One region of the Alkalihalobacillus phoenicis genome, then DNA from elsewhere that is predicted to be linked to it. Evidence: riboswitches for the same ligand, from Rfam matches in the RefSeq annotation. Region 1 holds a riboswitch; the other holds the start of a gene.
The links. A riboswitch is a leader RNA that binds a small molecule or an ion and turns the genes downstream of it on or off. The one in region 1 is predicted to bind FMN.
Positions count from the first base shown of each region.

Region 2: linked by a shared signal. The riboswitch ahead of ribD (bifunctional diaminohydroxyphosphoribosylaminopyrimidine deaminase/5-amino-6-(5-phosphoribosylamino)uracil reductase RibD) and the one ahead of AA0017_RS06370 (DMT family transporter) in region 1 are both predicted to bind FMN.

Region 1 is NZ_CP154853.1:1,343,728-1,351,482, forward strand. It holds gene AA0017_RS06360 (CPBP family intramembrane glutamic endopeptidase) at 1-478, opposite strand, end outside; gene AA0017_RS06365 (SRPBCC family protein) at 510-971, shown strand; gene AA0017_RS06370 (DMT family transporter) at 997-1,968, opposite strand; FMN riboswitch at 2,089-2,238, opposite strand; gene cbpB (cyclic-di-AMP-binding protein CbpB) at 2,362-2,811, opposite strand; gene AA0017_RS06380 (hypothetical protein) at 2,976-3,212, shown strand; gene AA0017_RS06385 (YezD family protein) at 3,499-3,645, shown strand; gene AA0017_RS06390 (phosphoadenylyl-sulfate reductase) at 3,787-4,479, shown strand; gene sat (sulfate adenylyltransferase) at 4,509-5,654, shown strand; gene AA0017_RS06400 (inorganic phosphate transporter) at 5,682-6,758, shown strand; gene cysC (adenylyl-sulfate kinase) at 6,870-7,475, shown strand.
Region 2 is NZ_CP154853.1:1,458,179-1,465,933, forward strand. It holds gene AA0017_RS06945 (malate synthase G) at 1-1,337, shown strand, start outside; FMN riboswitch at 1,563-1,717, shown strand; gene ribD (bifunctional diaminohydroxyphosphoribosylaminopyrimidine deaminase/5-amino-6-(5-phosphoribosylamino)uracil reductase RibD) at 1,911-2,990, shown strand; gene ribE (riboflavin synthase) at 2,993-3,646, shown strand; gene AA0017_RS06960 (bifunctional 3,4-dihydroxy-2-butanone-4-phosphate synthase/GTP cyclohydrolase II) at 3,675-4,886, shown strand; gene ribE (6,7-dimethyl-8-ribityllumazine synthase) at 4,900-5,367, shown strand; gene AA0017_RS06970 (DUF309 domain-containing protein) at 5,482-6,012, opposite strand; gene AA0017_RS06975 (segregation/condensation protein A) at 6,174-6,941, shown strand; gene scpB (SMC-Scp complex subunit ScpB) at 6,934-7,521, shown strand; gene AA0017_RS06985 (superoxide dismutase) at 7,608-7,755, shown strand, end outside.

The DNA.
Region 1 (7,755 bases):
CGAGTAAAAGTGAGCCTGATAATAGGTGGACAACCCCATAAAATAGGGTAGCGATCAAAATGGCCTTCGTAGCCGAAAATTTATGTAGCCATTGATTTAACATAAAGTAACGCCAAAAAAACTCTTCACCTGGTATGAGAATAAAAAACAACCAAATATAATGATACCATTCTTTTGGTTGGACGAGTTGATACAGCTGTTCTAATGACACAAGTAAAGGAATGCCTGTCAGAATTAAAAGCTCTTTCCCAAGGGCGAATACTAGGTAAATCATGATGCCACTTGCAGGGGCAGCTAGCCACCCTTTTGTGACCGTTTGAAAGAGGGGAGTTTCCGTGAATAGTAAGGCGTAGAGCGTTAACAGTGCTAACGATATCGGAAAAATAATCCAAAAATCAAATGGTTGCCAGAGAAAACTAATAAATAAAAGAACAGACGCTAAAAGAAGGCCTAAATATGTATGTTTCAAATGACTCATCCTATCTAAATATTTAAATCGAGGTGTTTGTATGGATATAAAAGTGTTTCAGTACACAACCATTATACCAGCAAAATTAAATACCGTATGGCCCTTTTTTTCTAATCCAAAAAACTTAATTGAAATCACAAGCTTTCCGCCGATTGTACAATTAAAGCTGGAAGAGGTGGAATCCGGCACACAAATCGTCGAAATCGACTTTTCGCTAAGTTTTCTCTCGTACAGATGGCTTGCCGAAATCACAATAGATGAGGCTAATTGTCAATTTACTGATGTAGCTATGAATCCGCCCTTCCCACTAGATTATTGGAAACATACTCATACATTTAAACAGCAAGGTGCTTATACTGTGATGTGTGATCGACTAGAAATCACAACAAAAATTCCGAGTTTTGTATTAAAAAACATTTTACAGCAAATGTTTAAGAGTCGAGAGAAAGCGATAAAACAATATTTAACTAAAAACACCCCTAATAAGAGAGTTTCTCATTAGGGGTGTTTGATAAGTGACTCACCATTTATGCGGATGTCAGCGGTTCAGGAACACGATGGGTTGGTGTTGGCTGCTTTTGAATCGATAAGAAGTACATAGTCGACCAAATGAGCAAGAAGCCGATAAATTGGGCAACTGAAACAACCTCATTAAAAACAAGCCAGTTAATGATTAGGGCGACTGTTGGGAAACTTAGCTCCGCAATGGTCGCTAATGATGCTTTTGTATTTGCTAGTCCACGATAGTAGATTAAGATACTTAATAAACCAGGGATTAAGGCAGAGGCAGCAAGGTTAATAAAGATAATAGCTGATGCCCCTGTTGTTGCTGGCAATGACCATGCTGCTCCTTGGAAGGCGACGATCATAATTAATAATGGCAAAGCCACGATAAAACGTAAAGCGGTAACGGTCTCGTATTTCATATCATTTAATAAATATCTTCCCATCACAGTTGAACCGCCCCATAAGGCTGCCGCTGCAATAGAGAGTAGACTTGCCGCTTGAAAAAAGTCTCCCACTGAACCGAATGGAAAATTAAATCCAAATGTTAATAAATAGGTCCCCATCAAAGCAATGATAACTGCCGTTGCAAAATGGCGTGGTAGGGCCTCTTTTAAAATGATTCTCGCTAAAAAGATCGCAAATAATGGCTGTAATTGCTGCAGTAATAAGACGATATTAATTTCCCCGTACGTTAAACCTAATGTAAAAAGAATGGTTGCTAACGCTGAACCACCCCAAGCAATAAAGATAATCGCTCCTAAATGTTTGAACTTGACTGATTTTAAGTCCGCTCGATTCGCCCATAATAACGGAACCGCGATAAATAATAATAAGACATGCTCTAATAAGACAATTTGGGCAGAGGTAAAAGTATCTAGTAAAAGCATCCGAAAAATCGGATTAATCCCCCAAAATGCTGCTCCAATTGCGACAAACCAAAACCCATGTTTCATTACTTTCTGTTTGTTTAAAGACTGATCTGACTGTACCATAACTCAAACTCCTTTTGTTTGAACATGGAATCTTAACAAAAGAGAAAGCCTTCTTTTTAAATAAAAGAAGGCTTACGAAATAAACGTGCTCGATTGTTGCCAATCAGAACAAGCGTACTATTCGATCTCCTCCCATCCGGACTTTAACCGTCGGCCTTGGAATGTCACCAAGTCAATCTTTAAATGTCGAGCACTTAAAGAGTCGCGGGCTAAGATTTATCATAAATCATCACCGCCGGTAAGGAATTTCACCTAACCCCGAAGATTCATATTCAGTTCATATAATATTTTTATCATAATACGATGTTGGTTATTAATCAATACTTACTTTTTAAAAGTTATTAAAAATAGAGCAAATAACCCTCTCAAGAGGATAGAAACCTTTATAAGCTATTATGAACTCTCTTGTTTATGTAAGTATTTACTTACAAGGGCAAGAATCGACCGTCTTGTTAAAATACCTAAAAATTCTCCACGCTCATCAACGACACATAAGAAGGGATGGTTGATTGTTAAGTTAAGAGCTCTTGAAAAGGTATCTTCCTTTTTGATCGTCGGTACATCTGTATTCATAACATCAGCGACTACTTGGTTAGATAATCGTTCCATTTCAAATTGTTCAACACCTAATAACGAATCTAGGATTAAAGAGTTACTTATGATGCCGTGTAGCTTATACGTCGGGTCAAGGACTGGAATAACCGTATATCCAGATTTAATAAGGACGAGCAAAGCGTGTTCTAAGGGGTTTTTTAATTGTACGTGAGCCACTTTTTCCATTGGTACAATTAATTCATGTAATTCTCCTGCCATTAATGTTTGATTTTTTAAATGTTGAATCATGTTATCACTTCTTTTTATTATATTTGTTTGACAGTATTCTTCTACTTTATCGTACCGCTCCAAAAATGAGTATGTCAAGAAATAAGGCATTTATTTGGAAGGTAAAAAAGTTCTCATATTTTTTGGAGAATTTGGCGATACTTTTTAACAAATGAGGTGAGAGAATGCATTCCAAACAAACGGTAACCTATATTTGTGAGACATATTATTCTGGAAATCAATATTTCTATAAAAAGGAATTGATTACCTTTGATTCATGGGATAATCCGAGTTCCTTAGCATGGTCAATGCCTAGACCTATTTCTGAAAAAACTTTTAAAAGACGGAAAAAAGAAGGCTATAAAGTTATTTATACATATAATGAAAAAATTCCTGCCAAAGTTATCCCTTTTTCAAAATAAAGAACCATCTAAAACTTAATAAAAGATAGAAAACCCATGGCTCGTTTATAAAGGTTATGGGTTTTTAGTGTGGATGAAGACAAATGGGAAGGAACGAGCAAAGCAATCTATATATTGTACCAATTAAAGTCACTCAAATTAAATTAGCCCATTTTTCGGAAAATTCACGAACGATTATTGACATTCATGCAAATGATGGATAGAATACTATTAAACTAATAAATCATATGAAAATACAAGGAATTAAATTTGTCTTTGATGGAGGTTTAATGCTAGGAGGAGTAGCATGACTAACGCTGAAAAATCTTTGGAGCAAGTATCGGAAACGTTAAAAGACCTTTTAGAAGGCTTGCAGTATGGTTCGATTACGATAATTGTTCAAGACGGAAAGATTATACAATTGGAAAAGAATGAAAAAGTACGAATTAAATAACCGTTGTTGCTGACTAGACAAACTAGAGGCGGCGTTCACTATAAGGAGGTAATATGCTTGCTTCTTTAGTGAACGTCGTCTCTTTTCGTTTGTATTTTAATAAAAGAGGGGGAGGAAAGCTTGTTTATCTCATATGACACGATGGAAAAGGCAGATTATGAAACACTAAATAAAAGCCTAGAGAGAAAAGATAGTCTTGATATATTAAAGTGGGCCTACCGAGAATTTGGTGACGAAATTGTTTATTCCTGTAGCTTCGGTGTTGAAGGAATGGTGTTAATTGATCTCATTAGTAAAGTGAATAAAGAAGCTAAAATTATTTTTTTAGATACCGATTTTCATTTTAAAGAGACGTATGAATTAATTGATAAAGTGAAGGCTCGTTACCCAACTTTAAAAATTAACCTAATTAAACCTAATTTAACACCGGAAGAACAGGCGGAACAATATGGAGAGCAACTTTGGAAGGTTAATCCCGACAAATGTTGTCAGCTTAGAAAAATGGTTCCGTTAGAAAATCAATTAAGCCAACACCGAGCGTGGATATCGGGATTAAGACGTGAACAATCACCGACGCGGGTCAACACGGAATTTGTGAATAAAGACAATCGTTTTAAATCGGTAAAAATTTGTCCACTTATTCATTGGACAGAGGAAGAAATTTGGATGTATGTCAAACTACATCAATTGCCATATAACGACTTGCATGATCGGAACTATCCAAGTATCGGTTGTGAATACTGTACAAAGCCCGTTAAAGAAGGAGAAGACCCAAGAAGTGGTCGCTGGGCCGACTCCGGAAAAACGGAATGTGGATTACATCAACAACCTTAATAATAAGGAAGCTATAGGAGGAGAAATAAATGACATCTATTCAACCGCATGGTGGAACATTAATTGAACAATTTGACGCAAATTATGATTACACATCTATTACGAAGGAAATTAAATTAGATTCCTTTGCTTTATCAGATTTAGAATTAATCGGGATAGGTGGATTTAGTCCATTAACTGGATTTTTAGGGAGTGCTGACTATCAATCTGTCGTTACAAAAATGAGGTTAGAAGATGGGACGATTTGGAGTATTCCTGTCACTTTACCTGTTGAAGAGGTAAAAGCAAATGAACTTGAGCTTAATGAAAAGGTCAAACTTGTTTATGAAGGTTCTGTTTTTGGAGTCATCACGGTAACAGAAATTTATCAACCAAACAAAATTGAAGAAGCATTACATGTTTATCGTACAGATGATAAAAATCATCCTGGTGTTGCAAAATTATTTGAACGTCCCGAATTTTATGTGGCAGGACCAATCGTGTTAACGAAAAGAGTCAATCGTGGTCGTTTCCAATCGTACCATCAAGATCCAAAAGAAACGAGAGCGAAGTTTGCTGAATTGGGATGGAAAAAAATCGTTGGCTTTCAAACGAGAAACCCAGTCCACCGTGCTCATGAATATATTCAAAAGTCAGCTTTAGAGATTGTCGATGGGTTATTTTTAAACCCATTAGTTGGAGATACAAAATCAGATGATATTCCAGCAGATGTTCGAATGGAAAGTTATGAAGTTCTTTTAGAAAATTATTATCCAAAAGATCGAGTTTATCTATCTGTTTTCCCAGCAGCGATGCGTTATGCAGGTCCGCGTGAAGCTATTTTCCATGCAATCGTCCGTAAAAACTATGGTTGTACTCACTTTATTGTTGGGCGTGATCATGCAGGTGTAGGCGATTATTACGGGACGTATGATGCCCAATTAATTTTCTCTGAATTTGAAGAGGGTGAACTAGAGATTACGCCATTATTTTTTGAGCATAGTTTCTATTGTAAGGCTTGTGGGAATATGGCATCAACGAAAACATGCCCACATGCAAAAGAAGATCATGTGATTTTGTCAGGGACGAAAGTAAGGGCAATGCTTAGCAATGGTGAAGTACCACCACCGGAATTTAGTCGAAAAGAAGTTGTAGAAGTTTTAATACGCGGTATGCAAGAGCGTGTTGAAGCGTAGCGGTTTGAGAAGGAAGGGTGAATCCTTATGCTGGAAATTGTAGCTTTTGCGATTGCATTGTTTTTTGCGATGAACATTGGAGCGAGTGGTACAGCGGCTGCAATGGGACCAGCGTATGGAAGTGGGGCAATTCCGAATAAAAAAATCGCGATGATTCTTGTGGCTGTTTTTGCTTTTTTAGGGGCATTAGCAGGAGGAGAGGTAGTAAAGACGATCGGTGGAGGAATTATCCCTAATGAAATTGTTGATGTTCCGATTGTCATCATTATTTTAGCTTCTGCTTGTGGAACTTTATTTATTGCTAATTTAATCGGTATTCCTTTATCAACAAGTGAGGTTGTCGTTGGCTCAATTGTCGGAGTAGGAATTGCTTTTCAAGCTCTCTTTTTAAAAGAACTTCTTATTATCGTCAGCTTTTGGATTATCACTCCGTTTGTTGCCTTTTTTATGGCTTTATTAATCGGGAAAGTGACGATTTATGCTGAAAAAAGATGGCCGCAGCTACAGGGAAAAGGGAAATGGAAAAAACCGCTTATCTTTTTTCTCATTGCATGTGGGTGTATAGAAGCATATGCAGCAGGTATGAATAATGTTGCGAATGCAGTCGGTCCCTTAGTGGGTGCAGGTTTGATTGAAATTAATACAGCTGTCATTTATGGAGGATTATTTGTTGGGTTAGGGGCTATTTTACTTGGCGGTAAGGTTTTAGAAACGAATGGTAAAAAGATTACTCAATTGTCGTTATTACAAGGTAGCTCAGTATCTTTAACAGGTGGTTCATTGGTGATAGTCGCTTCTATATTTGGGTTGCCAGTGCCGTTAACGCAAATTACGACGTCAGCGATTGCAGGAATTGGAACAGCAGCAAATGGTTTTCAGATGTGGCAAAAAGGGATTATGAAGAAGATTATTAAAGTATGGATTGTCTCACCGGTTTTTTCATTAGTGATTGCGTATGGGCTTATTTTATTAATCAGGCAGTCTGACTTTTATACGTTATTTGTCATTGTCAGTGTCTTTATTGCAACAACAGGAGCGTTTAGCTTGTACCATACCGCCCGTAAAGAAAAACGTTCAACCTATGATGAAGGTGGAGGCATATAAAATACGACTACTTAAATTTTGTTGTGTTATAAAAGCAACATAGGTACTTGGTGAAGGAAACAAAAAACAATTATTAAAACGAAATCAGTCTAAAAAAGAAAAGGTGAAAAAATGAGTTTAAAAGGAACAGAAAATATTGTTTGGCACGAAACAACGATTAAAAAGGTCGAGCGACAAAAACAAAAAGGACATAAAAGCAGCATATTATGGTTTACAGGTTTATCTGGAGCGGGGAAATCGACATTAGCAAATGCCTTAGAATATCACCTTTTTCAAAAAGGACTTTCTAGTTATGTGTTAGATGGAGATAATGTTAGACATGGTTTAAATAAAGGCTTAGGTTTTAGTGATGAAGATCGAAAAGAAAACATTCGTCGAATTGGTGAGGTCTCTAAACTATTTGTGGATGCTGGAACGATTGTTTGCACCGCTTTTATTTCACCGTTCCGTGAAGATCGAGATGCAGTAAGAGCACTTGTTGAAGAAGGTGAATTTATCGAAATTTATGTTCGCTGTTCTTTAGACGCTTGTGAAAAACGCGATCCAAAAGGATTATATAAAAAAGCAAGAGCAGGAGAAATTCGCGATTTTACAGGAATTAGTTCGCCGTATGAAGAACCAAATTCCCCTGAGATTGTTATTGATACAGATCAATTGACAATTGAGGAGTCGGTGGAGAATATTTTAAATTATTTACAAAAGAAAGAGATTATTTAAGACACTAAAAAAGGTTCTTGAGTCAAAAGCTCATGAACCCTTTTAGGGTGAAAAAAACTAAGAGAATGGCTCTATGGAATATAACCTTAGAGCCATTTTGGCATGCAGATAGGTGGTTTTGGTATTTGGACTACTTGGCTGTCAATGTCTGAGGTTTTGGACAAAACCTCAGATTTTCATTACTAATCATCGTTTATATGTACTGTTCAACTAGCTGACGGAAGGTATGCAGGCTCTTGGTTCACGTGCGGAACGCGAATGGTCATTCGGTAGCGGCAAT
Region 2 (7,755 bases), 110 kb from region 1:
AAGTGCATATTTATCGTAACTGGCTTGGGTTAATGAAAGGAAATTTAACATCGACTTTTACGAAAAATGGTGTGCAGCTACTTCGGCAGTTAAATCAAGATCGCCATTATAGAAGAGGGAATGGAGAGGAATTTTCCCTATCAGGCCGTTCCCTTATGTTTATTCGTAATGTCGGCCATCTTATGACCTCAAATCTCATTTTAGATAAGGTTGGTCAAGAAGTGCCAGAGGGTATTATTGATGCGGTTATAACAAGCCTTATTGCGAAACATTCTATTATGGGCTTAAGTGAACTTAAAAATTCAAAGGAACGTTCGATTTATATCGTGAAACCGAAAATGCATGGTTCCGAAGAAGTTGAGTTCGCGAACCGAATATTTAATATGGTGGAAGATATGTTAGAAATGGAGCGCTATACATTAAAAATAGGGGTAATGGATGAAGAACGTCGTACATCCGTTAATTTAATCAATTGTATTGAAAAAGTAAAAGAACGGATTGCCTTTATTAATACAGGCTTTTTAGACCGTACGGGTGATGAAATCTTTACTTCAATGGAATTAGGGTCAGTCGTTCCGAAAGCAGAAATGAAGCAGGAGAAATGGTTACGGGCTTATGAACGGTCAAATGTAAAAAGTGGCTTAAAAACGGGGTTTCAACAACGTGCTCAGATCGGTAAAGGGATGTGGGCTATGCCAGATGAGATGAAGGCAATGTTAGAGCTAAAAAGTGATCACCCGAAGTCAGGAGCAAATACAGCCTGGGTTCCATCTCCAACAGCGGCCACTTTACATGCGATTCATTATCATCAAATTAATGTAGTCGATGTTCAAATGAAAAAAAGGGAGGATAATCATTCGTACTTAGAGGAGATCTTAACACCGCCGATTTCAAAAGAGCGTGCTTGGGATAGGCAAACGATTCAAAATGAATTAGATAACAATGTACAAGGAATATTAGGGTATGTTGTACGGTGGGTTCATCAAGGGGTTGGTTGCTCGAAAGTACCAGATATTCATAATGTCGGACTAATGGAAGATCGAGCGACATTAAGAATCTCAAGTCAACATATCGCCAATTGGTTACATCATCAGATTTGTACAGAAGAACAAGTCATCGACACCTTTTATCGAATGGCCAAAGTCGTGGACGAACAAAACCGTGATGATAAGACATACCGAGTATTAGTGCATAATGGGCAACGTTCTAACGCATTTGAAGCGGCGCTGGAACTAGTGCTTAAAGGTAGGGAGCAACCAAATGGTTATACGGAGCCAATTTTACATCGCTATCGACTGAAAGAAAAAGAAGAACATTTACAAAAACAAAGTATATAAATAGAATCAGAATAACACATAGTCAAACGCATTCAAATGTTTAGTTCAGCTTGTCGACAAAATCTCTGAAATGGGATAGTTGGCAAGCTTTTTTGTAAGAAAGTGTTTCCGCTCGAATAAGGTTGGAGTATAATAGGTTAAAATTTAATTTCTTGCAATTTTAAAGTACGGGTGATAAAATTCATATCAATCCAATGTTTATACTTTGATTGGAGAAAATTTCATATGATCCTTCGGGGCGGGGTGCAATTCCCCACCGGCGGTGATGAGGGTTTTTACCCTCTTAGTCCGTGACCCGCTCATTAGCTTTTAGTTAATGAACGGCTGACCTAGTGTAAGTCTAGGACCGACAGTAATAGTCTGGATGGGAGAAGGAGAGCATGTCTATTTGTTTACACAATCAATCTGTCTTTTTTGATAGTTTGTTTGCGTCTATTTGCTTTATTTAAAAAAACGGAGCTACCGGTTTATTTAAATATGGCTACAATTAGGCTTATTCAGTGCTAGTTTTTACATACCCCCGGGAGAGTTTATCTTTCGGGGTTTTTTCGTTTTTATTAGGAGGTGATGGAAGTGACGGATCAGGAATATATGAAGCTGGCGATTCGATTGGCTGAAAAAACAGAAGGGCAAACGTCCCCAAACCCTATGGTAGGTGCAGTTGTTGTGAAGGATGGCCAGGTCGTTGGTTTTGGTGCTCACCTCAAACGTGGCGAAGGTCATGCGGAAGTACTTGCCTTACAAATGGCAGATGAAAAAGCAGAAGGTTCAACCGTTTATGTGACGTTGGAACCTTGTAGCCATTATGGTAAAACCCCACCTTGTGCTGATTTGTTAGTCGAAAAAAAAGTAAAAAGAGTTGTGGTCGCTACGGTTGATCCAAATCCGCAAGTATCAGGTACAGGTATTACTCGTTTAAAAAAAGCAGGCATTCAAGTGACAGTAGGTGTATGTGAAGAAGAAGCGATTCAATTAAATGAAGTCTTCTTTTATTATATATTAACTAAACAGCCGTATGTCACGTTAAAAGCAGCGATGACTTTAGATGGAAAAATAGCAACGGTTACAGGTGAAAGTAAGTGGATTACGAGTGAGGAAGCTCGGGAGGATGTACACCAATACAGGCATAAACATGATGCGATTTTGGTAGGGATTGGGACAGTTCTTGCTGATAATCCAGCTTTAACAACGCGACTTGAATTCGGTGGGAAAAACCCAATTCGAATTGTCTTAGATAGTGAACTACGAATCCCACTCGATTCAAAGCTTGTAACAGATGGACTTGCTCCTACATGGGTGTTTACAAATCGAGAAACGCCTTTAGAAAAAGTGAAAAAGCTACAAAGTGTAGGAGTCGAAGTTTATCAGATTGGTACAGATTTAAATGATGTGCTTCGTACACTTGGTCAAAAGGAAATCACCTCCTTATTTGTTGAAGGTGGATCACAAATTCACGGACAATTTATCGAAAAGAAACTGGTCCAACAAGTCATTACTTATTTTGCCCCGAAGATGCTTGCTGGTGAAAGGGCTCCGACTTTTTCAGGAGGGAACGGAATTCAGTCTTTAGCCGAACATTTACGTTTGGAATTTGTGAGCATCGAGCAGCTTGGACCAGATATAAAAATCATTTCAAAAGTGCGGGAGGGTTGAGAATGTTTACTGGAATTGTCGAGGAAATTGGCGAAATTGCCACGGTGAAACAAAATGGTGAAGCGATTGTTATGAAAATAAATGCAAGAAAGGTTTTAGCAGATGTACATTTGGGTGATAGTATTTCTGTAAATGGTGTTTGTTTAACAGTAACCGAATTTAATCATCAGAGCTTTAGTGTTGATATGATGCCTGAAACGGTTAGAGCCACGAGTTTAAATGGACTAAATCGAGGGAGTAAAGTCAATTTAGAACGAGCGATGAAAGCGGATGGAAGGTTTGGGGGACATATCGTTTCTGGGCATGTCGATGGAATTGGTAAAATTATTTCAAAACAACGTGAGCATAATGCGATTTATTATCAAGTGCAAGTGAAGGAATCATTAACTGATTATATGGTTTATAAAGGCTCAATTACTGTTGATGGAATTAGTTTAACGTTATTTCGTGTCGACACCGACCGATTTACGATTTCAATCATTCCGCATACGTTAGAAGAAACGATTTTAGGAACAAAAGAAGTTGGCGATATTGTCAACATTGAATGTGATATCTTAGGGAAATATATTGAGAAAATGCTTAACAAACAAAAAAGTCCTCACCCTAAACAAGATACAATGACTTCACAATTTTTAGAAGAGAACGGATTCAAATAAAGGAGGGATTATTGTGGCAGATGAACAAATATTTGATTCGATTCGAGAAGCAATTGACGCTTTAAAAAGAGGCGAGGTTATTATCGTATGTGACGATGAAGATCGGGAAAATGAAGGCGATTTTCTTTCGTTAGCCGATAAAACAACCCCAGATGTCATAAACTTTATGGTCACTTATGGGCGTGGTCTCGTTTGTGTACCGATTACAGAAGAACGAGCTAAAAGTCTTGAATTAGTCCCAATGGTTGATGTGAATACGGACCCTCATGGAACGGCCTTTACGGTTAGTGTGGACCACCATACAACAACAACAGGTATTTCGGCTTTTGAACGAGCTACAACGGTTCAAGAATTAATGGCAGAGACGGCAACAAAAGCGGACTTTAAAAAGCCTGGTCATATCTTTCCACTCGTTGCTAAGGACGGTGGTGTGTTAAGAAGAGCGGGACATACGGAAGCGGCAGTCGATTTAGCAAGGCTGGCCGGGTCTAAAAATCCAGGTGGCGTTATTTGTGAGATTATGAATGAAGATGGTTCAATGGCCCGTGTTCCTGAATTGAAAAAACTGGCCAATGAGCACGATTTAAAAATGATTACGATTCAGGATTTAATTCATTACAGACGGCAAATGGAAACTCTTATTCAAAAAGAAGTTGAAATTGAACTACCAACTGATTTTGGTCATTTTAAAGCGATAGGTTATAGCAATGTTCTCGATCAAGTGGAAAGTATTGCTTTAGTTAAAGGAGATATATCAAGTGATGAACCAACACTAGTTCGAGTTCATTCGGAATGTTTAACCGGAGATGTGTTTGGTTCACATCGTTGTGATTGTGGTCCACAGTTACATGCTGCGTTAGCTCAAATTGAAAAAGCTGGTAAGGGCATTTTGCTTTATATGAGGCAAGAAGGCCGTGGGATTGGTTTGCTAAATAAATTAAAGGCATATAAGCTGCAAGAAGAAGGCTATGATACAGTTGAAGCAAATGAGAAATTAGGATTTCCAGCTGACTTACGGGATTACGGGATTGGTGCACAAATTTTACGTGATTTAGGGGTTAGAGAAATGCAACTCTTAACGAATAATCCGCGGAAAATTACAGGGCTTACCGGTTATGGTTTAGTTGTAAAAGAACGAGTGCCATTACAACTTCCACATAATCGTGATAATGAACAGTATTTACGAACAAAAACGGAAAAACTTGGACATTTATTGAATTTTCATTCAACAACAAATTAGAGGAGGAATTATGATGGGGAAAACATATGAAGGTAATTTAGTCGCAACAGGGTTAAAAGTAGGGATTGTCGTGGGTCGATTTAATGAGTTTATTACGAGTAAACTTTTAAGTGGGGCACAGGATGGCTTAGTTCGTCACGGAGTTTCTGAAGCGGATATTGATGTAGCTTGGGTGCCTGGAGCTTTTGAAATTCCATTTGCCGCGAAAAAAATGCTTGATACAGGGAAATATGATGCTGTGATTACATTAGGAACAGTTATTCGTGGGGCAACTCCTCACTTTGATTATGTGTGTAATGAAGTAGCAAAAGGAGTTTCTTCTTTAGCTTTATCATCAGGAAAACCGGTTATTTTTGGTGTCTTAACGACAGATACGATTGAACAAGCAGTTGAACGTGCTGGAACAAAAGCGGGCAATAAAGGTTGGGATGCAGCAACAGCAGCGATTGAAATGGCTAATTTAGGGAGAGCCTTTGAGTAATGGTTTGAAAGTTAAAATCGAGAGCGTTTTAAAAAATTAGTATGAAATTAAAACAATCTCATAAAAAAAGTCCCGTTCAGTTCATCAACAAATGATGGCGAACAGGACTTTTCTTTAGGTTGAACTTCTTTGTCGCTTTAATAGTTCAAGTTCGCGTTCTTCAATAACGTCGCTTCTATCTCGTAAACGATGTTTGTTGATGATAAACGGATCGGGGACTACTCCATCTTTTTGCCAATCAAGCTTTAACTCTCCTCTTCTTTTTTCCATTTTTACTAACAAAGAATGATCAAGTAAGGGAAGTTGAATAGGTTCAAATGGATTGTTTTTATGATTGGGTAATTGTGCGATTCGTTCTTTTACCGCCTTTATAAGTAATTTAGGGTCAAGCGATAATTTTTCTAATGCAGGCTGATTATTCGTAAAAATGCTGGCAGCTCTTGAAAGCATTTTATTGGCACCGAGAATATTCCCTCGCCGTTCATGATATAAACCAACTGAAAGCTGGATAAGCCCAACCCAAATAATATCACGGTGTTTGGCTGTTTTTTCCTTCCAATATTCTTCTAGTACTTCATGGCATTCAAAGTAGTCTTGATTAACATGAAAATAAGTTAAATAATCAATATAGGCATTCGGATACATCGTAAACCATCCTTTAATCACTTGTTATTATCTATTATTGTATCATCAAACAATTTGTCTTGTGAAGTGACTGACAAGGAAAAGACCATTACGGTGTCTGAGGAAATATGATATAATTCAATGAAAATAATAAGCTAATAGGAAGTGCTAGTGATGGCTGAATGAGTTCATACCAAGTGAAATTGGACAGTTTTGAAGGTCCTCTTGATTTATTGCTTCATTTAATTAATCAGGCCGAGGTCGATATATACGACATCCCAGTTGCCAAAATAACCGATCAGTATTTGTCTTATATACATACGATGCAGGAAATTCAATTAGATATTGCCAGTGAGTATTTAGTGATGGCCGCAACTCTTCTAGCCATTAAGTCCAAAATGCTTCTCCCTAATCAAGAGCTTGATTATGAGGAAGATGTTTATGATTTAGATGAAGAAGATGACCCGCGCGAAGAATTAATAAGTCGCTTAGTTGAATATCGAAAGTATAAAGAAGCGGCTTCTGATTTAAAAGATAAAGAAGAAGAGAGAAGTTTTGTTTTAACGAGAGCACCAGAGGATTTAGAGCCTTATGTATCAGAGCAAGAAAAACGCGACATCACGATTCAAGGGGTTTCTTTATTTGATATGTTATCAGCTTACCAGAAACTTTTAAAAAGGCAGAAGCTAAAAGCACCACAAACAAGAACGGTAAGAAATCAGGAATATTCGATTGAAGATAGAATGAATGAAGTCATTGATTATTTACTGATCAACCAAGGGAAATGTGCATTTGAACAATTATTTGAGCCGAGTGATCGTTCCCAAATGGTCGTAACGTTTTTGGCTATATTAGAATTAATGAAAACAAAAGCCATCTCATGTCAACAGTCTGAGAACTTTTCAAGTATTATGATTTACCAAATGGAAGAGGAGACGTTCCGTGCATAAAAAAGAGTTAGTTGCGGTAATAGAAAGTTTACTTTTTGTTTCAGGTGATGAAGGATTATCTGAAGCCCAGTTATTTGAGATTATTAATGTTGAGAAAGTGGAAATACAGCTTGCATTAGAGCAGTTAAAAGAGGAATATAAAAAAAAATCAAGAGGGTTACAAATCATTGAAATAGCGAATACGTATCGTTTAGCAACAAAAGCAGAGCATTTAAGTTATATTAAAGCGTTGGCTATTTCTCCTATTCATACAGGGTTATCACAAGCCGCTCTTGAAACGTTAGCGATCGTTGCGTATAAACAGCCGATTACGCGAATTGAAATTGAAGAAATTCGTGGGGTCAAATCAGAAAAAGCGTTACAGTCATTAAGCTCTAAGCTTTTAATTAAAGAAGCTGGTCGAGCAAAAGGAACAGGGCGACCCATTTTATATGGAACGACACCGCAATTTTTAGATCATTTTGGTTTAAAAACGATAGATGAGCTTCCTCCATTACCTGAGCATACCGATGCAGAGGATATAGATGAAGATGCCGATTTATTTATGCGTGATTTAGAAATAGAGCAAACAGAGGATTAACCTCTGTTTTTTTCTTTGCTTAAAAATAAGAACATATAGGCTGACTACTCATAATATAGGAACATCATGATATTTAGGAGGGAACCATGAGTTCTTATTTAGAAGAAGTTCAAAAGTGGTATGAGGAAAATAAGGAACAAATTATGCAGGAATTACAACTTTTAGAAGGAAGAGAAAAAGAAGAGTTTGTTCAATTATTAGCTCAAATTGAAACGGCTTTAGTGGAGGAACGAG